DNA from 4 places in the Nonomuraea sp. NPDC049784 genome. Region 4 is predicted to be linked to each of the others. Evidence: riboswitches for the same ligand, from Rfam matches in the RefSeq annotation. Region 4 holds a riboswitch; each other region holds the start of a gene.
The links. A riboswitch is a leader RNA that binds a small molecule or an ion and turns the genes downstream of it on or off. The one in region 4 is predicted to bind cyclic di-AMP.

Region 1 (5,423 bases), on a different contig from region 4:
GCCTCACGGTAGAGCCTCACCAGCGTCCCCTCACCGAACCGGTCAGCGAGGAAGCGACACGCCAGCCAGGCCTCCTGGTACGCCCTGGCGAGCCGTAGGGGGTCCCGCCCGTCGGCGGCGAAAGCGGCAGGTCCGGGCAACTCACCCGGCAACCGGCCGGACCGCACCTCGGCGGCGAGCTCAGCGGCGGCGGTCCTCACGGGCAGCCCGGAGTCGCGGTAGCCGACGTAGTCGGCGAACCCCTCGTAGAGCCAGACGGGCAGTCGGTCGGTGCCCGCCACGACGTGGGTGAGCTCATGGGTGAGTACGACGTCCTTGCCGGTGGAGTTGAGCTTGGCGAAGAACTCGGGGACGACGATCACCCGCCCGCCGTCGGCCACCGCGGCCAGCCCGTCGACCTCTCCCGCCCCGTCCAACCCAGCCAGCCCGGCCGCTTCGGCGGCGGAGCCGGGAACGACGATCAGCGGTCGTACTGGCCGGCCGAGCACGTCCGAGACCCGCCGCCCGGCCGCGTCGGCCCTGCGCGCGAGTTCGCGGAGCTCACCGGATGGGGCGTGGTGTCCGACGACTACGGACCGCGCTCCGCCGACGACGACCGCACCATCACTCCACAGGTGGCGAGCCTCCTGCGGAAGGATCGGCGAATCGGGGGTGGGGGCGCCGGCGGAAGCGACGGCGAGGAGCACGATGGAGACCACCGCGACCCGTTGACTCACCCACCCAGACACGATGCCCGATCGTAGCCGCCCCGCAGGGGGCACCTTGGCCGCACCGCGCTCCGGACCAGCGGGCGCCGGGGTCTGGATCGACGGGCCTCTGATGATCGGTGGGCCGCGCCGTCATGCCCGGGGACCATTGGGACACGCACCGGACTCGACACGGGCCATCAGCCGCCCGTCATGCGCCGCCGAACGCGGGTCGCCAGCCAAACGCCGAGGCCCGTTGACCAACGGCCAGGGTCGCGCCATGTGAAGCCGCGCGGCGCGAAGCCAGAGATATGAAGCCGTGTGGCGCGGTGTCGAGCGGCGCGAAGCCAGGGGTGTGGCGAGGTGTGGGGTGGGAGGCAGCCGCCCTCCCCTGCGTCCCGGCGGTCAAGGGTTGTGCGGTCCAACGTGCGCCGTTGCGGCGGCCAACCCCGTGCGGGTCAGCGAGCGTCTCCCTGGAGGCCCTCAGCCACGTGCGGCGGGTGGCGCCGCACGTGCTCCGCCGTAACAAATATAAAAGGGACCTCAGCAAAAGAGGACGAGCCCCGCCCGAAACGGGTTCGGGCGGGGCTTGGTCACAGGCCGGGACGGACCGCGCCCACGAAGGACGACTTACGCCATGTGCCCAGCTTGTCGATGCGCACCCGTTCGCCTGTCCGCGGCGAGTGGATCATCTTGCCCTTGCCGACGTACATGCCCACGTGGCCGAGCCCGTTGAAGAACAGCAGGTCACCAGGCTGGAGATTCCGCCAGGAGACCTTGCTCTTGATGCGGACGAACTGGCTGCTCGTCACGCGCGGGATCTTCACCCCAGCCTTCTTCCAGGCGTACTGGACGAGGCCGGAGCAGTCGAACGAACCAGGACCTGTGCCTCCGTAGCGGTACGGGTCACCGATCTGGTGCTTGGCCGCGGAGACGGCCTTGCGGGCCTTGGACTTCTGCCGAGCGATCTTGACTGCCCTGAGCGCTGCGGCCCTGGCCGACTTCGAGGTTCGGGCGGCTGTGGCCGCCTTGGCCGTCGAATCCGACGCGCTCGCCGCCGCTTGCGCCGTTGGGGCATGGAGGACCAGACCTCCGGCCGTCACGGTCATCGTGAGCGCTACGCCACTCAGGGCAAGGCGGGACAGACGGGGGTTCTGCGGGGAGGTAGACAGGATTTCTCCTTGAGTCTTCCACGAATGCCTACCGGGTTAGCTGACGGATTCGGGCCTGGAAGTAGCCCTACGGCGCGATCTGCGCGCCGATTCACCCCTGATCCCTGGGGAACTGGGATCGCTGGGTCCCCGGCTCCGTGCCTCCTGGCTGCACGGACTCGGCAGGCCACCGCCCGATCAAGATGTTGATATGCGCATATGGGCGGCGACCAGCGGATCTTTATCTGTCTCACATCGGGAGAGACCGATGCGGGTTCGCGGAGGACATGGCTTGTTCGCCGCGACGACGCCCGAAGCTACGCCGAACCGTCAAGAATCAGCAAAGTGAGACATGGGCTGTAAAGATCAGATAAAGGGTGCTGTAAGAGCGGAAATCCCTGCTGGAACCCCAGGCTCCTTTATCGAAATGTGACACTGCTCACACTTCGTTTCGCCTGCGTTTGTCAGGCCGTAATTGTCGCCTTTTTCACATTTGTTGCGATGCCCCACACGACGCTCATGCGTGGGAGCGTTCCCGCCGTGGACCGGCTCGTCTCCGGCTGCCCTGGCCGACATTAACGACGCTGCATCGTAGAAGCGCTTCGAATGATCGTTCAGCCACAGCATCCCGCACGACGAGCTCCACCCCGGCCGCCGTACACGTTGCGCCGGGCCCACCGCACAACGCCTCGCCGGCCCGGCGCAGGGAAGGCGGCAGAGCGCCGCGACGTGCGACGACGTGCGCCGCCTCCACCAACAACGCACGCCAGCATGAGCGATGCCTTAGGTCGATCAAGCGATGTAGCTGGTCAGAGGCTTGAAGGTCGCGAAGTCACGTGAGCCCCCGGAGACTTCCTCACGGCCATTCAGCGCTGACCGCGCGATCTCGCAATGTGTTGCGTCTGATGCCTCGAATGCACGAAGACCGCTCCTACCGAGGCAGTGCACCTGACATGGCTGAAGACCCCTGAATACTGTTGGGGCAAGTACGCGCCCGCCTTACCTACCTCACACGGCTGACTACTTCGAGTCACCCAAGATGGTGGCCTTTTGTCCTGCCGATGCTCTGGTCAGCTCTCCGGGTGCACCATGAGAAGGACAGCGCGATTGTCCGCGGCGTGACCTCGGTACAGGTGCGGGCGAGCGGCATTGAACCGGATGGAATCACCTTCGGCCAGGTCGGTGGGGGAATCGGTCGGGCCGGTGCTGACGCGTCCGTGGGTGAGCACGAGGCATTCCTCGACGCCGGGCAGGTGGGCGTCGGAGTGCTGGGTGCTCTGGGCGATGGCGATGTCGTAGACCTCCACGGTGCCGCGCAGGCTGATGCGGTAGAGGAGACGCGCGCAGTCGATCGCTGGCCCAGCGCCAGGAGACGCGCCTCAGACGACGGAAACCCAGCCCCTGTACTCGGGAACTCTCAGAAATGGCGCCCTACGGGCGGATGGCGCCCAGGAGAGAGTTGCCGTAGGAGGAGAGCTTGACGACCTTGACCACGTCGCCGGTTTGGGGCGCGTGGACAATGTCCCCGTTGCCGGCGTACATCACGACGTGGCCCAAGCTCGAGCTGAAGATGAGGTCCCCCGGCTGGAGGTCGTCCAAGGAGACCCTGCGGTTGGCCCCCCACGCCCACTGTTGCCACGTCGTACGCGGCAACGACACGCCGCCGGCGCGCCATGACGCCTGGGTCAGGCCTGAGCAGTCGTAGCCTCCCGGACCGGTCCCGCCGTAAATGTACGGCTTGCCTACCTGAGCGAAGGCGAAGCGCAGGACGGCGGCGGCGTTGCCCGAGGCCGGGCCCGAGTACTTGATGCCGACGCTGTTCGGGTTGCCGGGATTGTAGGCGCCCAGCTTCCTCAGCAGCTTCTTCTGCTCGTTGATCAGCTTCATGATCTCCGAGCGTTCCTTCTCGACCCCGTCCCGCTCCCTGTCCGCGGCCTCCAGTGCCTTCTGCGCATTGTCACGCTCGACCTTCAGCCCGCGGTTCTCACGATCGAACGCGGCCAGCTTCTCCGCCCGCTCCTTCGATATCTGCCCGGCCAGCGTCAGCCCCGTCAGCAGGGCCTGGGGGTTGTCCGTGCTGATCAGCCCGGGCAAGGAGGTCAGGTCGGTGCCGTACTTGTAGCTGTCGACGGCCATGCCTATCACCTGGGAACGCAGGTCCGCGACGGTCGCCAGCTTGCGCTTGTAGCTGTCGTTCAGCTTGGTATAAGCGCTCTTGGCCTTCTTGTAGCGCTCCGTGGCCGTGTTGAACTGGTCGACGACCTTGTCGGCCTTGTCGTTGAGCTTTTCAAGCTTGGCCTTGGCCTGCCGGAGTGTGGGTTTGGGATCAGCGGCGGCAGCGCCTATAGGGGACAGGACCAGCCCGAGCGCGAGACCCGCGGCCACCGGCACCCTGCCAAACCTCACTGTGTCGCCTCCCAGGGATGATATCTGGGGCGAAATAGTACAGAAGTGGCGGGTGAGGTCTCACCTAAACGTAGCAAATCGTGATGGAGGGCCGTCCCAGCCGGTCCGTAATCTAGGCCCGGCCCAGCCTGCGCAGCAGCAATCCAGACTGAACGGGTCTGGCTCCCATCCGCCTGACGGATTCGGCCACCTCGCGGTCCGACGACACCACGGCGATGGCCCGGCCGGGCGGCTCGGCGCGGACGAGTTGACGGATCAGGTCGTCGGCGATCTCCCCGGGGTCGCTGAACAGCACCCGTACCCCCCGCGGCGCCACCACCTGCACGGGGGCGTTGAGTTCGGCCCCGTCGAACACCACGGTCACTTCGACCCTGGTCTGCGCCACCAGCCCGCCGAGCCCGGTCATCAGCCGGTTGCGCTGGTCGGCCAGGGTGAGCGTGCCGTAGCCGGTCTTGGTCACGTTGTAACCGTCGATGATCAGGTGGACCTGCGGCAGGGCCAGGAGCTGGTCGAGGAGCTGCGGGTCGTCGTCGGCGAGGGCGCGTGCGGGAACGCCGCGTACGCCGGGCCGCTCGCCGGTGATCGCGGCGACCGAGTCGGCGGGCCGGGTGATCGTCGTGGGCAGGGCCAGCTCCCTGCGCAGCCCGGCGGAGGCGTCCTGCAGCGCGTCCAGCAGCACCCTGATGCGGGAGTCCTCGATGCTCCTGCCCTCACGGGCGGCCCGCCGCGAGGCCTCCAGCTGTTTCTCCACGTCGGCCAGGCGCTCGCGCAGCCGTCGCAGCTCGGAATCGCCCGCGGCGGAGGAGGCGGAGGCGGCCGACCTGGCCTCCTCCGCCGCATGCTCCATCTCCTCGGCGTGACGGACCGCGCCCTTGGCCCGCTCGCGGGCGTCGTGGAGCTTGCGCCGCAGGTCGGAGTTCTCCGCCCGGGCCGCCCTGATCTGCTCTCGCAGCCGGTCGGCCTCCTCCTTGGCGGCGCTTTTCTGCGCGGCGAGCTGCTCACGCAGCCGGGCGACCGCCTCCTCGCGCTCCGACCCCTCTGCCGCCACCGCGGACTGCTCCAGGTCTGTGCGGGCGATCTCGATCATCTCGGCCCAGCCGGGCGGCCGGGTGAGGTACGCGGCCGCCGCCACGAGCACGGGGTCGGCGGCGGGCGGCACGTTTCCCTCGGCCAGCGAGGC
Region 2 (5,423 bases), on a different contig from region 4:
ACGGCGGCAGCCTCACATCCCGGAGGCGGTTCGTGGCCGCTGGAGAGCCAGACGTTCGTACTCCATAAGAACTCTTACGAAGTGCGAACGTCGCTACAGTCCGGCCGCGGGGCGGGGCTAGCGTCGGCCAGGTGAGAGTGATGGTCACCGGCTCGGCCGGATTCATCGGTGGTCACGTGGTCGAGGCACTCGAAGCCGATGGGCACGAGGTCGTCGGCCTCGACCTGCGCGCCGGCGCCGATGTGCGCGACGATGCGGTGCTGGATCGGCTGCTGCCGGGCGTGGACCTCGTGGTGCACCAGGCCGCCAAGGTCGGTCTCGGCGTGGACGTCGCCGACCTGCCGGACTACGCCTCGATCAACATGTACGGCACGGCCGTGCTGCTGGCGGCCATGGCGCGCCATCGGGTCGAGCGGCTGGTGCTGGCCTCCTCGATGGTGGTCTACGGAGAGGGCTCCTACGAGTGCCCCGGGCACGGCCGGGTGCGCCCGGGCCCGCGCACGAGAGGGGACCTGGAGCGGGGCCGGTTCGACCCGGCCTGCCCTGACTGCGGCATGCCGGTCCGCTGCGTCACCATCGCCGAGGACGCGCCGCTCGATCCGCGCAACGCCTACGCCACCAGCAAGCTCGCCCAGGAGCACCTGGCCGCGAACTGGGCAAGGGAGACCGGCGGCAGCGTCGTCGCACTCCGGTACCACAACGTCTACGGCCCACGCATGCCCCGCGACACCCCCTACGCCGGCGTCGCCGCGATCTTCCGTTCCGAGCTGGAGGCGGGACGGCCGCCGAAGGTCTTCGAAGACGGCGGCCAGCTCCGCGACTTCGTGCACGTACGCGACGTCGCCCGGGCGAACCTGGCGGCCGCCCTCGCGCCCGCGCATCCCGGCGAGCCGCGCGCCTACAACATCGCCAGCGGCACCCCGCACACCGTCGGCGAGATGGCCGCCGCACTGGCCGCCGAGCGGGGCGGCCCGGCCCCGCAGATCACCGGCGGCTACCGGCTCGGGGACGTCCGCCACATCGTCGCCTCTCCCGAGCGGGCAGGCCGCGAGCTCGGCTTCCACGCCGAGATCGGGTTCGAGGCGGGCATGAAGGAGTTCGCGTGGTCATGACCGTCGAGGTGATCCTGCCCTGCCTGAACGAGGAGGCCGCGCTCGACTGGGTGCTCGGTCGTATGCCCGACGGATACCGTGCCCTGGTGGTCGACAACGGTTCCACCGACCGCTCGGCAGAGGTCGCCCGCGACCTCGGCGCCCGTGTGGTACACGAGCCGCGCCGCGGCTTCGGTGCCGCCTGCCACGCGGGGCTGCTGGCCGCGAGCGCGGAGGTGGTCTGCTTCATGGACGCCGACGCCTCCCTCGACCCCCGCCAGCTCCCGAGAGTCGCCGAACCCGTCATCGGCGGCCACGCCGACCTGGTGCTCGGCGCCCGCCGGCCGCGCGTGGCAGGCGCCTGGCCCTGGCACGCCCGGCTCGGCAACGCCGTCATCGCCCGCGGCCTGCGTCGCCGCACCGGGGCGCCGTTGCACGACCTCGGGCCCATGCGGGCCGCCGGACGGTCCCGGCTGCTGGCGCTCGGGCTGAACGATCGCCGGTTCGGCTACCCGCTCGAAATGGTGCTGCGCGCGGCCGCCTCCGGGTGGCGGATCGCGGAGGTGGAGGTGGACTACCTGCGCAGAACGGGCCGTTCCAAGGTCACCGGCACCGTCCGGGGCACCCTGCGGGCCGCCTCCGACATGCGGCGGGTCATGGCCGAACACATGAGGTGACGCAGCCACAGGTAGGCGTGGACGGCGCAATCGTGCGGCTCAAGGACTCGCAGCGTTCCTTCGTGGATCCGTGGTGGTTGCTGCGGCTTTGGCGAGGTGGCCCGTTCGCCGCGCTTGCCGTACCAGGCGCTCCAGGCGCCGATCAGGCAGCGCGGCGGCCCAGGCTGCGCAGTTGGTCGGCGGTCAGTGCGGAGACGTTCTGGTCGATGGGGGTTTCGGTGTACTGGTGGATGGTCCAGGACTTCCAGTCGGCGGGCGGGGTGATCGATCCCTTGGCCTTGCTGTAGTGGGCGACCCACAGCGGGTACTGGGCCAGGCCCCTGCCGTAGGTGTTGGCGAAGTTCCAGCCGCTGTAGAACATCGGGGTGATCCCGGTCTTGGCCTTCACGTACGACAGCCACGTCTTGGCCCAGGTGTTGACCTCGGTGACGGACTTGCCGTCCGTGGTCTCCAGGTCAAGGACCAGCAGGTCGCCGGGCTTGGCGGGCTGGGAGTTCACCACGGACAGGAAGTGCTCGGCCTCCGCGACGGGGTCGTTGCCGGGGTGGCCGTAGTGGTAGGCCCCGCGCACGATCCCCTTCTTGCCCAGCTGGAGCCAGTGCCTGGCGAAGGAGGCATCGCGGAAGCTCGTGCCTTCCGTGGCCTTGATGATGCCGAACTTGGCCGTGCTGGCGTTCCAGTCGTACTGGGGCTCGTAGTTGGAGATGTCCAGGCCATACGTGAGAGATCCGGTCTCATGCTGAGCCGCGTGCGCAGGGCCGTTCTCCGTGGAGGATGCGAGCGCCATGCCGGCCACGCTGGCGACGGCGGCGGTCCCGGCGATGATCGCACCGGCGACGACGAAGCTGAGGCGCTGGGTGAGGGGATCGAAGTGATTCTTGAGGGCGTGGGCGACTGTGGCAAGCCGAGGCTTGGGCATGACGGCATTGACTCCTTGCTTCCATGCCGCCTACCGGGTTAGCTGACGGGTTCGGGCCTGGAAGTGCCCTACGGGCGCAGCCTGGGCTGGCGTCCGATTCACCCCAAGAGGTGGGTCCCCGGCTCCGCGAGGCGCGGATTCGGCGGCCGAACGCTGTCCACGAAGAGTTCTGAGGGCAGCGCACGGTCCGGTCAACGAAGCGGCAACGATGCGGCGAAAGTCGTCCCATCTATGCCTTGATTAGGCAAAAGATAGGCATCTATCCATAGATAGTGCAAGTAGGGCAAAATGGGATTTGCGTGTATCGGCCGCTGAACGGTACTGAAATGCCGTGCCTGTCAGGGTTTTCGGGCTCGGTAAAGTTTGAGGGCCGCCTCTTCCGGGCCCCGCTCACCGCTACGGACGAAAGCATGTGTCGCGCTGCGAAGGCCTACGGTTGTCAACACATGGGGCGAATCACCCGTACGTTGCTATTGTGACTTGGCATCATTCCACGGGTAATCGTGACGCGAGTCCTCGAAGAAGCGCCCTGGCGCTCACCCCGCGGTTCGTCACCGCCATCGAGGGCTACCTGCGCCGGCACCCGGCCGAGGCCGGACGGATCGCCCGAGCGAAAGCCCCGATTGTCGCTGGACGCCGAGCACGTTCCGGGCGATCAGGGCGCGGCGGGCTGCCGGAGAACTTGGCGAAGCTCGCCAAACTCGGTTCCGATCGAGAGCAAAAGGAGGGACAGCGCCGATGACGCTCGATCTCACCTTATTGAACGAAGCCGGTCCGGCGTTCCTCCGCGGCGCGCTCGGCGGATCGTGCCCACCGGCCCTGCTGCGGGCCTATCGCCGGGCGCTCCCGCGGCTTCTCGCTCTACCCGGCCCCGAACGGCTCGAGTACTTGTGCGCGACCGCCGCTGCCGAGGAACCGGAAGCCCTGACAGCATTCGATGTGATAGGGCCGGGGACATGGACTCTGGCATGGGAAACCGGCGAGCGGCCCACGGCCTTCCACGTGTGCACGGCCCGCCACGACGGCCCGGTCTGGGCGGTGGCGATGGGCGAGTTCGAGGGACGCACGTTCGTGGCCAGTGGCGGCGACGACCACGTGGTACGGCTTCGCGACGCGTTCGACCAGTCAGGGCCGGACCTGGAGGGCCATACGGCGAGCGTCCGCGCCCTGGCGTTCGGCGTGGTGGACGGCCGCCCGGTGCTGGCCGGCGGCGACCACGACGGCACGATCCGCACCTGGGACCTGCTCACCGGAGCGAGCGGGTTCACCTGTGACACGACCGGCGGCCATCCGACAGCCATGGCCTTCGTCGAGGCCGAGGGTGGGCGGATGCTGCTCGCCGTGGCGATCGGTTTCGACAACCGCGGCTTCCCGGCCGAAGACGAGGACGGGCGCGTCGACCTGCTGGACCCGGCCACCGGCGAGCTCGTGCGAGAGCTGCGTGCGGAGGAGAGGGACGGGATACTCGACCTCGCGGTGGCGAAGCTGGGCGAGAGCACCGTACTGGCCTCTCTGAGCCCCTACGAGCTGTACGTGTGGGACGTCGCCACCGGCGAGCAGCTGGGGACCGCCGAACCGAGCGATGTCTGGGAGGACATGGAGCAGGACGGGTTCGCTCCGCCCCTGCTCGTGGGCGTATGGAGCGGGCGGCCCGAAGTCGCCGTGGTGGTCCGGATCGAACACCCGCCGGGCTACACGGTGCAAAGCCGCGAGGTGGTCTACCTGAAACTGGAGAACCTCGGCGACAGGACCCCCAGCCAGGGGTTCGACCGCGACCAGGGGCCGGTGACCATGACCACTCACGCCGGGCAGAACGTGATGCTCGTGGCGAACCACACCGGAGCCGTCGGGGCGTGGGAACGGCCCGCCAAGGCCGTGATCTGGCACCCGGGCCACGAGACGGACGTCGACCTGGACGCCGACACCCGCCTGATCACGGCCGCCGCCTTCGGGCGCCTGGAGGGACGCCTCTGCCTGGCCACGGCCGGTCTCGACGGGACGGTGCAGGTCTGGGACGCACAGACGCCGCACAGACACCGGCGGACCGGCTACGGCGGGTCGGGGCTGGCGCTGTTCACCACAGTGCAGGGCGTGCCCGCGCTGGCCGTCGGCACGCACAGTGACACGGTGCTCCTGGTGGACGCGGCGAGTGGAAAGAAGATCGGTTCGGTGGGTTGCCGCCAGAGCGGCCGCGGCCACGACTGCGACATCTCGCCTTATGACCACTGCTGCCGAGGACTGGCAGCCGGAAATGTGGCCGGTCGGCCGTACATCGCGAGCAGTGGCTGTGCCGCCTACGGCACCATGCTGTGGCAGCCACTGAGCAAGATCCGTGGGATCACCCGGAAGGGCGATGCCAAGGGTGGCCAGGTCACCTTCGGCGGCATGGATCACGCCTCACCCACCGCTCTCGCCTTCGGCGAGGCCGACGGCCGGGCGCTGCTCGCAGCCGGCGCCGACGTGTGGGACCCGGTCACACAGGAGCGCGTGGCCAAGCTGCCCAGGTGGGGGTTCTCGCTGAGCGAGAGCGCCTTCGGCAGGGCCGGGGATCAGCCGGTGCTGGCCACAAGGTGCGGCAGCAAGGTGGACCTCTGGAGCCCGCTGACCGGCCGGCACATCCGGGCGCTCGGCGTGGACGACGCCGGCGAGGGTCTGGCCATGGGCCGAATCGCCGATCTTGACGTACTCGCCGTCGGCAGCGGGAGGTACGTGCACCTGTGGGACGCCACCATCGGG
Region 3 (5,423 bases), on a different contig from region 4:
GAAGGCCATGGCCAACGGCCACCCGTTCGCGGCCGTCACCGGCACGGACGCCCTGCGCGGACCGGCGCAGACGCTGTACTCCACCGGCTCGTTCTGGTTCTCGGCGGTCGCCATGGCGGCGGCCAAGGCGACCATCGAGACCCTGCGCGACACGGACGGCATCGGGGCCATGGAGCGGGCCGGCACGCAGCTTCGCGAGGGGCTGCACGCGCAGGCCAAGTCCCACGGGTTCGTGGTGAACCAGACGGGGCCGGTGACGATCCCGTGGCTCAGCTTCGACGGGGACGCCGACCTCTCCGTCGCGATGTACTGGAGCGACGCCTGCCTGCGGCACGGGGTCTACCTGCACCCGTGGCACAACTGGTTCATGTCGGCCGCGCACACGGAGGCGGACGTGGCGAAGGCTCTGGAGGGCACGGATCAGGCGTTCTCGGAGACCCGTGCCCACTTCGGCTAATCCCGTTGGCGGCACACGCCACGAGTGACCCGCCGCCCCGTAGTGCGGCGGGAGGGCCGGAAAGAGGGGTTCAGGTGGCGGTGAGCTTGGTGATCTCGTCCACGATGGACGGCCAGAGCGGGCGCGGCAGGTCGTGGCCCATGCCTGCGTAGGTCACCAGGCGGGCACCGGGGACGGCCGCGGCCGTGGCGTGGCCGGCGGCGACCGGGATGAGCTGGTCGGCCTCGCCGTGCAGCACCAGCGTGGGCACCTGTAGGCCCGTGAGCAGTGCCGTACGGTCTCCCGAGGCCATGATCGCGGCGAGCTGCCGGGCCGTGCCGTCGGGGTCGAAGCAGCGGTCGAACGCCAGCCCGGCCAGCTCGGTGATCCTCTCAGGGTCCAGCTCGTATCCGGGCGAGCCGAGGACCGACCAGGTCCGCACCGCCTGGGCCATGACGGATCCGCGGTCGGGAGCGGGCCTGGCCAGGAGGACGGCGAGCGCGGCCTCCGTCGGCGGGGCCACCGAGGGTCCGGGCGTGGACATGATCGAGGTCAGGGTCAGCACCCGGTCCGGATGGCGGATGGCCAATGCCTGGGCGATCATGCCGCCCATCGAGGCGCCGACCACGTGCGCGGCGGGCCAGCCGAGGGCGTCCATGAGCCCCGCCGCGTCATCGGCCAGGTCGTCCAGCAGATACGGCGAGGGCGCCCCCAGCGCGGGAGCGCCCTTGTCGTGGAAGTGGGTGGAGAGGCCCGCGTCGCGGTTGTCGAACCGTACGACGTGGTGTCCCTGCCCCGCCAGCAGCTCGCAGAGCCCTTCGTCCCAGTGGATCAGCTGGGCGCCGAGCCCCATGATGAGGAGCAGGGGACGGCCCTCGTGCGAACCGAAACTCTCGTAGGCGATTTCGATGCCGTTCGCGGCTACACGGGTGGTCACGAGGACCAGAATGACATTCTGGTGGTGGCCCGTAAAGTCAGATCTTGATGAGGTTGCGGATGCGCTCGCTGGTGAGCGCCACGCTGCCGCCCGCCACGGCCACGGCGCCGGCCACGACGGCGGCCGTGCTCTTCGAGAGCGGTGCGGGCACGGCCTCGCTGGCCGCGGGAGGCTCGGCCGGGTTGTTGTCCTCCTCGGCCCAGGCGCCGGTCGAGAACGGGACCGGGTAGTTCTTCTTGCCTGGACCCTGGCCCCACTTGGTGATGACGTAGTCGACCTTGATGTGGCCCTCGCCGCCGTTGCCGTCGACGCCGAGCGTGTCGGAGTTGAACGTGCCGCCGGTGAGCTCCGCGAAGGTCTTGGCGTCCAGGTCCAGCATGACCCCGTTGTTGGAGGGCACACCCGGGCCGCGGTCGCCGACGAAGAAGGGCAGCTTCTTGCCCTCGTAGACCACGTAGCCCTCGGTCATGAGCGGCCAGCTCGGGCTGGCGGCCAGGCCCTTCTGCATGGGCTTGCCGCTGGCGGGCAGGCCGGTGTCACCGGCGCGGCCGGAGGAGTCGTCCCAGAAGTATGAAGCGGTGGTCGAGCCCTTGAGCAGGACCTTCTCGCCAGTGCTTGAGTCGGCGTGAGCCGCGGTGCCGGCGCAGGTCAGCGCGCACACGGTAGAGCTGGTGAGCAGAGCGAGAGAACGCAGGCCAAAACGTGCAGACATGAATTTAAGTCCTTCGCGACGGGGGCAGGGAGGTTCGCTCGCTCGAAAAAGGGCGTAGCAGGGCAAAGCACCTGACAATGGGGGGAGAAGCTACGCAGAGCGCGAAACGAGCCTGAGGAAGGGACCGCTCAGGAAGCGGCGGCTATCACGCTGTCTGGGAGTTCGACGCGGTCGTTCAAGTCGTTCATATGTCCTCTCCATCTCGCCTACCGGGTTAGCTGGCGGGTTCGGGCGTGGAGATGCCCTACCGACGCTTGGTCGGATTCACCCCATTTGCGGTGGGTCCCCGGTTCCCGAGTGATCGGGATTCGGCGCCAGCCAGCTGTTCCTCCTCTGTGAGGTCCACGCCACCGGCTGTGAATTGGGCAACACTCTAACCACGCATTCCGGACATACGCAAACACTTCGTCATGAAACGGGCAGAAGATCTACCTTCCCGTACAAAGAAAAAAGGGGGTACGGCAGTGCCGTACCCCCTGAAAATCCAGCCTCAGCCGCCGCTCTTGCGCCTGAACGATCTTTTACTCGCAGCCGGACCGTGCGCCCCGTGGATCTTCGATGGGTCGCCGCCCTTGCCACCCGCGCCCGAGTCCGCGTGCAGGTTGCGCTTACGCTCCAGCGCCTCGCGGAACTTGCGCTTCATCTCGTCCTCGGGAGTTTCGCTGACTTCCGGCTCCGGTGTATCCGCCATGAGGACCTCCAAGGTGTTGGGGACAACTCACAGCTTCGCATGGCCCCGCTTACGACGCGAAACCGGCTTCGACCCTGCCTTGCGAGACCGCCGGCGCGTCCAGCCGCCTGCCCGGCATCGCCACCAACGCCACGAGGGCGATCAGCGCTCCCACCACCCCCAGCGACGGGATGACCACGGCCGCCGCGGAGGCGTGCGCGGCGGCCAGGCCACGGCGGCGTCGGCCCAGGTGTGCCCGTCCAGACCCTTCCCCGTCAGCAGCAGCGCGCCGATGGCCACGGTGAGGATCGCGATGCCGGCCTAGTCGGGACGCCCACCCCCCAGTGCCCGGCCGATTCAGGAGCCGGAGCACGACGATTGCGATCAGCAAAAGGGCGAGCGGCATGTTTGCCGGAATTTCTCCAGAGAGGATGCCTCGGCCTTCAGTTCAGGTCGGGGGCGGGTATCGCACTCCTACAAAGCAGGGCAGGGCAAGCCGCACGGCGTCGGCGGCGGCCCTGGCGCGCGGCAGGCCACCCTGCGTCTCGTCATAGTGTTCGGCCTCGAGGTCGTAGTCGAGCACTGGGTCCTCCTGGCGTCGGGTGTGCTGCCCGCAGGGTAAAGGGGAACCGTTCAGTTCCTGGTGTTGGGTTGGAGCGGCTCAGGAAATACACCCGGCATGATGGTCAAGCCCCCGGTCCTGCCATGAGCCTCCTGGGCCGTGACCTGGCGCTGGATCTGGGAGGCGCGAGCACACGAATCTACGCCAGGGGCAAGGGCATCGTGCTCGACGAGCCCTCGGCGGTCATGCTCGACGACCGCACCGGCAAGGTCATCGCGTACGGCGCGGACGCGGCCGACGGCGAGACGTGCCGGCCGGTCAGCGGCGGCCTGCCGGCCGACGGCGAGCTCACCTGGCGCATGGTCAGGCATTTCCTGAGCAAGGTGCACCGGCGTCCGTTCGCCAGGCCACGCCTGGTCATGGCGCTGCCCGACAGCTCCACCCCGATCGAGCGGACGGCGCTGAGCGACGTGGCGTTCGAGGCGGACGCCAGGCGGATCGTTCTGGTCCCGCACTCGCTCGCGGCGGCGCTCGGCGCCGGGCTGCCGGTCGACGACGTCGCCGGGAACATGGTGATCGACATCGGGCGCGACTCGGCCAGGATCGCCGTCCTCTCGTCCGGGGCCGCCGTGTCCACGACGGCCGTCCCAGGCGGCGGCGAGGCCGTCGACAGGGCCATCGTGCGCCTGGTCGAACACGAGCACGGCCTCCTCCTCGACGAGCACGAGGCCGAGTCGGCCAAACGCCACATCGGCGCAGAGTGGAAACCGACGCACCGGCACGTGACGGTGCACGCCCGCGACTCGGACACCGGCCACGAGCGCGAGGTACGGCTGCCCGTCCAGCAGATTTACGAGGCGACCAGGCAACCGGTCGAGGCGATCGTGCGGGCGGCGATGGAGACGGTCGAGCGGTGCCCGGCCGAACTGGCCGCGGACCTCGGAGGGCGGGGCGCGGTGCTGATAGGAGGCGGCGCGCTGCTGCGGGGGCTCGCGCGGCGGCTGCGGGCGTCGCTGAGAATGCCGGTACGGAGGGCGGAACGGCCGCTGGAGTGCGTGGCCCTCGGCCTGGGCCGGTTCGTGGACGACCTGGGGCTCATCGCCCGGCTCCGCAGCGGCCTCTCTTGGGCCGTGCCGGACAGGTGACCGCCCATCCGCTCAGCCCATTCGCAGGCCCTGGATGCGTTCCCAGCCCGTTACGGCGAGGAGGCGGCGTACCACGGGAGAGATCGGGTCGAGGATCAGCCTGCGCGGCGGGGATAATCGGGCGGCGGCCGTCACGATGACGCGCAGCCCGGCCACGTCGATGAAGGCCAGTTCCCCGAGGTCGAGGTGGATCTCATCGCCGCCCTCGCGAATCGCGCGCTGGAGGGCTCCGGCAAGGAGACGGTGATTGCCGTAGTCGATCTCACCGGTTACGCGTAGGCCGAAAGGGTGCGAAATGGGCGTCACATGAGCTTGGTCGTTGGTTTCGAAGGTCATCCTGCTCCGCTAGTGACTCCTTATCGCGATAAGTAGTGCCTCTGCCCATGAAAAGATGATTTATACGGATCAGGTCCGCAGAGGTTTCTGTTCCGTTTACCGGGTGTTCGTGGACGATCTCCGATATGGTCCGATCGTGCGCGCCCGCCGTCACAGTTTTTCCGCGGTGCTCTTCTGTGTCGCGGCGATGACGGCCTGCGCGACGGCGTCCGGACTGCCCAGTCTCGAAGAGGCCGCCCGGCAGCTCGACTCCGATGCCACCGCTCTGCTCAGCGCCTCCGACCTTCATTTGTCGCCCGTCGCGCGGGATGAAGACGGCTCCTGCGTGCCAGGGCAGGTGCGGCGGTACTTCCGCGCCGAGAGCGACCTCACTGACGCCTCCGCGGGACTTCTCGAACGGCTCCAGGCAATGGGGTACGACAAGGTGGTCGACGATCTGGATCTGCGGGACGGGGATCAGGATATTTCCGTGTTGCGCAATCCTAAGACGCGGCTGACGTTCGAGCTGACCGTCATCTCCGGAGAGAAGCCCGGCATCCGCATCGTCGGCAAGACAACCTGCTACGCCACCGACTAACTCCACCCGCCCACTCGGCACACGCCTCCCGCACGGGTACCGCCACCC
Region 4 (5,423 bases):
TGCGCCAATGTCATGCCGACATACCTTAGTTGGTATTTGACCATAGGTAGGGCAGAACATCATGGTTATGCCATGTCCGAGCGAATGACGATCGAAGTCGACGGCCGCATGGCCAGCTATCTGACGGCGGGCGAGCGGGGCCCGGTGGTGTTGCTGCTGCACGGCACGTATTGGAGCCGGGTCTGGGAGCCGGTGATCGACACTCTGGCTGCGGCGGGGTTGCGGCCTGTGGCGGTCGATCTGCCGGGGCTGGGCCGTTCCGAGGGGGAGCTCACGGCGGAGACGGCGGCGGTGCCCGCGCTGGCGGCGTGGGTGGGGCGGTTCGCGGCCGCGGTGGGTGCGCAGGCGCCGCTGCTGGTGGCGGGGCACGACATCGGGGGTGCGGTCGCGCAGCATCTGCTGGTCGAGTCGGAGGTACGGCGGCTGGCTCTGGTCAATTCGGTCACGTACGACTCCTGGCCGGTGCCCGGGGTGGCCCGTTACCGGGATCCCGCTGTGGTGGCGGCCACGACCGTGGAGGAGTTGCTGGCCGCACGCCGCAAGGCCGTCACGACCGCGCTGGCTCGGCCCGCCTCCGAGGCGGAGTTGGCCGGCTACCTGGAGCCGTGGCACGACCCGCGGGTCGGCCGGTCCTGGATGGCCCTGGCGGGCGCGGCCGACAGCCGCTACACGCTGGACCTGGTGCCCGCGCTGAAGGCCGATGAGACGCCGAAGCTGCTGGTGTGGGGCGAGGACGACACGTTCCAGGAGGTCCGGTACGCCGAGCGCTTCGTCGCCGAGGTCCCGAACAGCACGCTCGTGCGCATTCCCGGGGCCGGGCACATCCCGATGGAGAACGACCCGGCGGGGGTCGCGCGGGCTCTGGCGGATTTCTTCCTCTCATGAGCTCCGGGGGCCGCGCCTGCGGGCTGCGAGGGCGACGATCGCGAGCAGGACCAGGGCGAGCGTCAGCGCGGGTGCGGGGCCGATGTTCAGGTGCAGCGTGGCGCCGGCGAGCGCGCCGAGGAACATCGCCGCGACGGAGGCGAACCGGCGGAAGGCCGCCCGCCCGGGGGTGTCGGCGGCCAGGCCCGTCAGGGTGGTGGTGAGGACGTTGGTGACCAGGTCGGGTACGCCCAGCGCGCGTACGGACGCGTTCTGCAGGCCCATGCCGCACGCGAGCAGCGCGATGAGCGCCGCCCTGGCCCCGGCGGTGTGGTGTCCGGCCGTGAGGGCCACCACGAGGCCGGCCGCGACGAGGACCGCGTGCACGGTGGTGGCGATGGTGAACGCCCGCCGCGCGTTCCCCACCTGCCTGGTCAGCAGGCCGGAGCTCCACGCTCCGGCACCGAAGCAGGCGAGGGACAGGGGAGGGGCCCATTTCGACAGGTCTCCGCCGCCAAGGAGGGCGAAGCCCAGGAAGACGGTGTTGCCGGTCATGTTGGCGACGAAGACGCGCCCCAGGCCGAGGTAGCTGACGGCGTCCACGATTCCGGTGACCATGGCCAGGAGGATCAGCAGGGCGGGCAGGACGCCGTGTGGGTTTCCGCCGCGGGGGAACAGCCCGTCGGCGGCCCACTGGAGCCCGCCCCTCACGGCCGCTCCGCGACGACGGCTCCTGGGCGTGGGCTGGGTCTCATGGCGGCTCCTTGGCGAGGTTCGCGCGTGGCTCTTCTCGCGAGCCTGCTTCCCTCGGGTCTTCCCAGGTGGCGGGCCGCTCATCCGACTCCGGCGCGGACTCGGAGGCGCCGGTGCCCAGGCGCTTCACCGGTGGAATGCGAAGAGCGCGCGCCCCTTTCGGGGCGCGCGCTCGTCTAGCGCAACAGGGTCAGCCGGCGTACTGCGGGTAGCCGTAGCCGACGACCTGGGACTTCGGACGCACGCGCTCTTCGACCTTGCCGTTGCCGGTGTTGCCTTCGACGGTCGAGATGGTGCCGTCGCCGTTGTCCTTCTCGACGAACCCGACGTGCTGGATGTCGTCGAGGCTCTTGCTGCCGCTCCAGGAGAAGAACACGACCGCGCCGGGCTTGGCGACCGTGCCGAAGCGATGATTGGCCGCGAACCACTTGGCGTGGGTGACGGTGTAGGCGTCCCAGCCGATCTGCGGGCGGGCGCCGGTCTGCTCGCCGACCCAGGAGACGAACATCGAGCACCAGGCGGCGTTCACGTAGTCGGCCCGGCTGCCGCCGTCACGGGCGATGGTCTCCGCGGCGCGCTGTGAGTTGGCGTACCACCTCTGGTACGGGGTGCCGCCGCCGTAGGCGTTCTCGGAGGTGCCGACCTGGGACTTGGCGAGCGCCAGGACCTGGGAGGCGGTGACGTTGATCTTGGTTTCCCGGGACTTGGCACGGTTGTTGTCGTGAGTAGCTGCGGTGGCCGGCTGCTTGTCCGCGGCGGAGGCCGCGGTCATGTGGGCGCCGAGCCCGGAGGCCAGGACGGTCGCGCCGAGCGCGGCTCGGACGATGTTGGTCTTCGTGGCAGCGGTAATGCGGAACTTGGCCATCGAGGGGGTTACTCCTTGCTTCCATGCCGCTTACCGGGTTAGCTGACGGGTTCGGGCGTGGAAGCTGCCCTACGGCACCGAAGTGCCGATTCACCCCATGGGACTTGGGTCCCCGGTTCCGCCCGGAGGCGGATTCAGCGGTCACAGGACGGTCCTGTGATGTGTGTCGCGATGGTCGGACATTGCCGGACAAACCGGACGAATGTCTCAAGAATGCCTCAAATGTAATGCATAAGGCAAGAGGCTACAAATCTGTAACGACCCAGCTAGGCGAGCTGCCTGCGAGCCGCGGCCAGGAGCCCCATCATGGCAAGGGACTCATCAAGCGGCATGACCGAGCTTTCGGTCCTGCCTTCGGCCGTCGCGGCGCGGACTTCGCGGAGCTCTCCGGCGTATCCGTTGTCCGCCGGATCGAGCACATGCTCCTCCGGCTCCATGGAGCGCCCGGAAAGCAACATCCGCTGCGGGGCCCAGAACGGCGCCTGGACGTCCGCCCGCATCTGAGTACCTACAACACAGGCATGGTTCGGGTAATTCCCGAGCAACGAGGTCTCTACGAGAGCCCGCCTGCCGCCGGGGTAGAGCAAGACCCCGGCCGCCTCCGCGTCCACGCCGTTGGGTGCCAGGGACCCGGTTATCCGCAGGTCAGAGGGCATGCCGAGGAGTAGCTGAGCCAGGCCGAACGGGTAGATCCCCAGGTCGAGCAGGGCCCCGCCGCCCAGCTCCGGCGCCCACAGCCGGTGCGCCGGATCGTAGGGCTTGGCGAAGCCGAAGGAGGCGTGCACGGAGCGGATGTCGCCGAAGCGCTCGTCGGCCGCGATCTTCTGGATGAGGGGGTTGAAGCGCATCCACATGGCTTCCATGAGGAACACGCCTGCCTCGCGCGCCAGCCGTACCATCTTCTCCGCGTCGTCCACGGTGGCGGCCAGCGGCTTCTCGCACAGCACGGCCTTGCCCGCGGCGATGGCGGCCTCGGCCACCTGTAGATGCTGGGCGTGCGGCGTCGCGACATAGACGGCGTCCACGGCCGGATCGGCGCACATCTGCTCATAGGAGCCGTACGCCGACTCCGCGCCCAAAGTGGCGGCCAGGGTCTGCGCCCGTCCTAAGTCCCTGGACCCGACGGCGGCCACCCGCATCCCCGGCTCGGCCACGATGGCCGCTCCCACAGTCCGCGCGATACCGCCTGTCGCCGCAATGCCCCACGCAAAATCCCGCACACGGGAGATCGTAGACGAATCACATCATGTCGAACGTGTCGGGATCGGGACCGAAACGCCGGCCCCTGTTCAGCGCGCCGATGGCGGCCATGTCCTCGGGGTCGAGGATGAAGTCGAACACGTCGATGTTCTCGGCGATCCGCGACGGGGTCACGGACTTGGGGATGACGACGTTGCCGAGCTGCAGGTGCCAGCGGAGCACGATCTGCGCGGGCGTCTTGCCGTACTTGCCGGACAGCACGGCCAGCGCGGGGTCGTCGAGCAGGCCCTTGCCCTGGCCGAGCGGGCTCCAGGCCTCGGTGAGGATGCCGTTGGCCTCGTGGAAGGCGCGCATATCGCGCTGCTGCAGGTACGGGTGGAGCTCGATCTGGTTGATCGACGGCACGATGTCGGTCTCGTTCATCAGCCGGGTCAGGGTGTCGATCGTGAAGTTGGAGGTGCCGATGGCCTTCGCCCGCCCGTCACGGTAGATCTTTTCCATCGCCTTCCACGCCTGCACGTACTTGTCCTGCTGCGGCACCGGCCAGTGGATGAGGAAAAGGTCGATGTAGTCGAGGCCGAGCCGGGCCAGGCACTCCTCGAAGGCCGCCTCGGCGCGTCCGTGGTCGGCGTTCCACAGCTTGGTGGTGACGAACACCTTCCGGCGCGGCAGCTCCGATTCGCGCACGGCCTGGCCCACGCCCTCCTCGTTGCCGTACGCGGCGGCGGTGTCGACGTGCCGGTAGCCGGACTTCAGTGCGGTCGTGACGGCCTGCGCGGCCTCGTCGGCGGCGACCTGCCAGACGCCGTAGCCGAGCTGCGGGATGTGCACGCCGTCGGCGTTGAGCAAGAGAGAGTTCATAGCCTCCATTGTTCACGTCGCGTTTCTGAGGGCTTAAGGCGGCGGGGCTAGCTTGAAGCGGTCGTGAACGGGCCATCACCCGGCTGGGAGGAGCAGGAGTGGTCGAACAGGCGTCGGCCTGGGTGGAGTCTCCGCTCCAGATGCTGTGCGCCGTCGAGGCCCACCACGCAGGCTTGCTCGGCCCCAAGACGGTCGTCGTGCCGCGCTCGGGTCTTCGGCCGCTGAAGGCCACGCGCCGGGAGCTGAGGTCTCTCGGGCTGCCCGACGGGCTGGAGCTCGCCGAGCCGCGCGAACGCATGCCCAGACGCGTGCAGGCCGTCGGCGACGCCTTCTCCGGCAGGGTGCAGCTGCGCTGGCTCACCTCGCGTCCGGGCCGCATCGTGATCGTGGACGACGGTCTGGCCACTCTCCGGCTGCTCGAGCTGCTGGCCGCGGGGCCGTACCGGCCGCTGCTGCGGGCCAGGGCCCAGCCGACCAGGCTGCGCGCCGCGCTGGGCCTGGCGGCCGCGCTGCGGCTGCGTCTGAGCGACGTGTCGGTCTTCACCGCCCTGCCCGTCGACAAGCCGCTGGAGGACGCGGTACGGCGGGCCGGGATCGATCTGGTACGCCACCAGTTCGCCTGGCTGCGGGCCCAGCCGCCCAGCGCCGAAGGGCCGGCGGAGCGCACGGTCGTCCTCGGCACCTCGCTCGTCAGGAACGGCCTGGTGCACCGCGACCACTACCTGCGCTGGCTGACCGACCTGGCCGCGCGCGAGCCGCTGGCGTACTACCCGCATCGCCGCGAGGACCCCGTTGACGTCGCGCTGATCCGGGAACGCCCGGGGATCACGGTTCACGACGCAGGTGCGCCCGCCGAGCTGACGCTGCGCGGCCTGGACGC

Region 1: linked by a shared signal. The riboswitch ahead of AB0J09_RS26725 (C40 family peptidase) and the one ahead of AB0J09_RS33275 (CHAP domain-containing protein) in region 4 are both predicted to bind cyclic di-AMP.
Region 2: linked by a shared signal. The riboswitch ahead of AB0J09_RS16490 (GH25 family lysozyme) and the one ahead of AB0J09_RS33275 (CHAP domain-containing protein) in region 4 are both predicted to bind cyclic di-AMP.
Region 3: linked by a shared signal. The riboswitch ahead of AB0J09_RS07195 (hypothetical protein) and the one ahead of AB0J09_RS33275 (CHAP domain-containing protein) in region 4 are both predicted to bind cyclic di-AMP.

The regions. Positions count from the first base shown of each region.
Region 1 covers NZ_JBFAMX010000141.1:2,274-7,696, reverse strand. The annotation lists gene AB0J09_RS26730 (hypothetical protein) at 1-728, opposite strand, end outside; gene AB0J09_RS26725 (C40 family peptidase) at 1,280-1,795, opposite strand; cyclic di-AMP (ydaO/yuaA leader) riboswitch at 1,869-2,032, opposite strand; gene AB0J09_RS26720 (cupin domain-containing protein) at 2,908-3,144, opposite strand; gene AB0J09_RS26715 (NlpC/P60 family protein) at 3,269-4,243, opposite strand; gene AB0J09_RS26710 (NYN domain-containing protein) at 4,356-5,423, opposite strand, start outside.
Region 2 covers NZ_JBFAMX010000064.1:1,797-7,219, forward strand. The annotation lists gene AB0J09_RS16475 (glycosyltransferase 87 family protein) at 1-2, opposite strand, end outside; gene AB0J09_RS16480 (NAD-dependent epimerase/dehydratase family protein) at 132-1,112, shown strand; gene AB0J09_RS16485 (glycosyltransferase family 2 protein) at 1,109-1,768, shown strand; gene AB0J09_RS16490 (GH25 family lysozyme) at 1,911-2,687, opposite strand; cyclic di-AMP (ydaO/yuaA leader) riboswitch at 2,700-2,842, opposite strand; gene AB0J09_RS16495 (hypothetical protein) at 3,426-5,423, shown strand, end outside.
Region 3 covers NZ_JBFAMX010000017.1:34,268-39,690, forward strand. The annotation lists gene AB0J09_RS07185 (aminotransferase class III-fold pyridoxal phosphate-dependent enzyme) at 1-457, shown strand, start outside; gene AB0J09_RS07190 (alpha/beta hydrolase) at 528-1,373, opposite strand; gene AB0J09_RS07195 (hypothetical protein) at 1,411-2,085, opposite strand; cyclic di-AMP (ydaO/yuaA leader) riboswitch at 2,274-2,409, opposite strand; gene AB0J09_RS07200 (DUF5302 domain-containing protein) at 2,576-2,776, opposite strand; gene AB0J09_RS07205 (hypothetical protein) at 2,918-3,055, opposite strand; gene AB0J09_RS07210 (hypothetical protein) at 3,204-3,338, opposite strand; gene AB0J09_RS07215 (rod shape-determining protein) at 3,461-4,462, shown strand; gene AB0J09_RS07220 (STAS domain-containing protein) at 4,475-4,798, opposite strand; gene AB0J09_RS07225 (hypothetical protein) at 4,902-5,375, shown strand.
Region 4 covers NZ_JBFAMX010000212.1:10,547-15,969, reverse strand. The annotation lists partial or broken gene AB0J09_RS33290 (LysR family transcriptional regulator) at 1-14, opposite strand, end outside; gene AB0J09_RS33285 (alpha/beta hydrolase) at 73-885, shown strand; gene AB0J09_RS33280 (YoaK family protein) at 880-1,575, opposite strand; gene AB0J09_RS33275 (CHAP domain-containing protein) at 1,808-2,482, opposite strand; cyclic di-AMP (ydaO/yuaA leader) riboswitch at 2,495-2,632, opposite strand; gene AB0J09_RS33270 (Gfo/Idh/MocA family oxidoreductase) at 2,749-3,702, opposite strand; gene AB0J09_RS33265 (aldo/keto reductase) at 3,722-4,543, opposite strand; gene AB0J09_RS33260 (hypothetical protein) at 4,642-5,423, shown strand, end outside.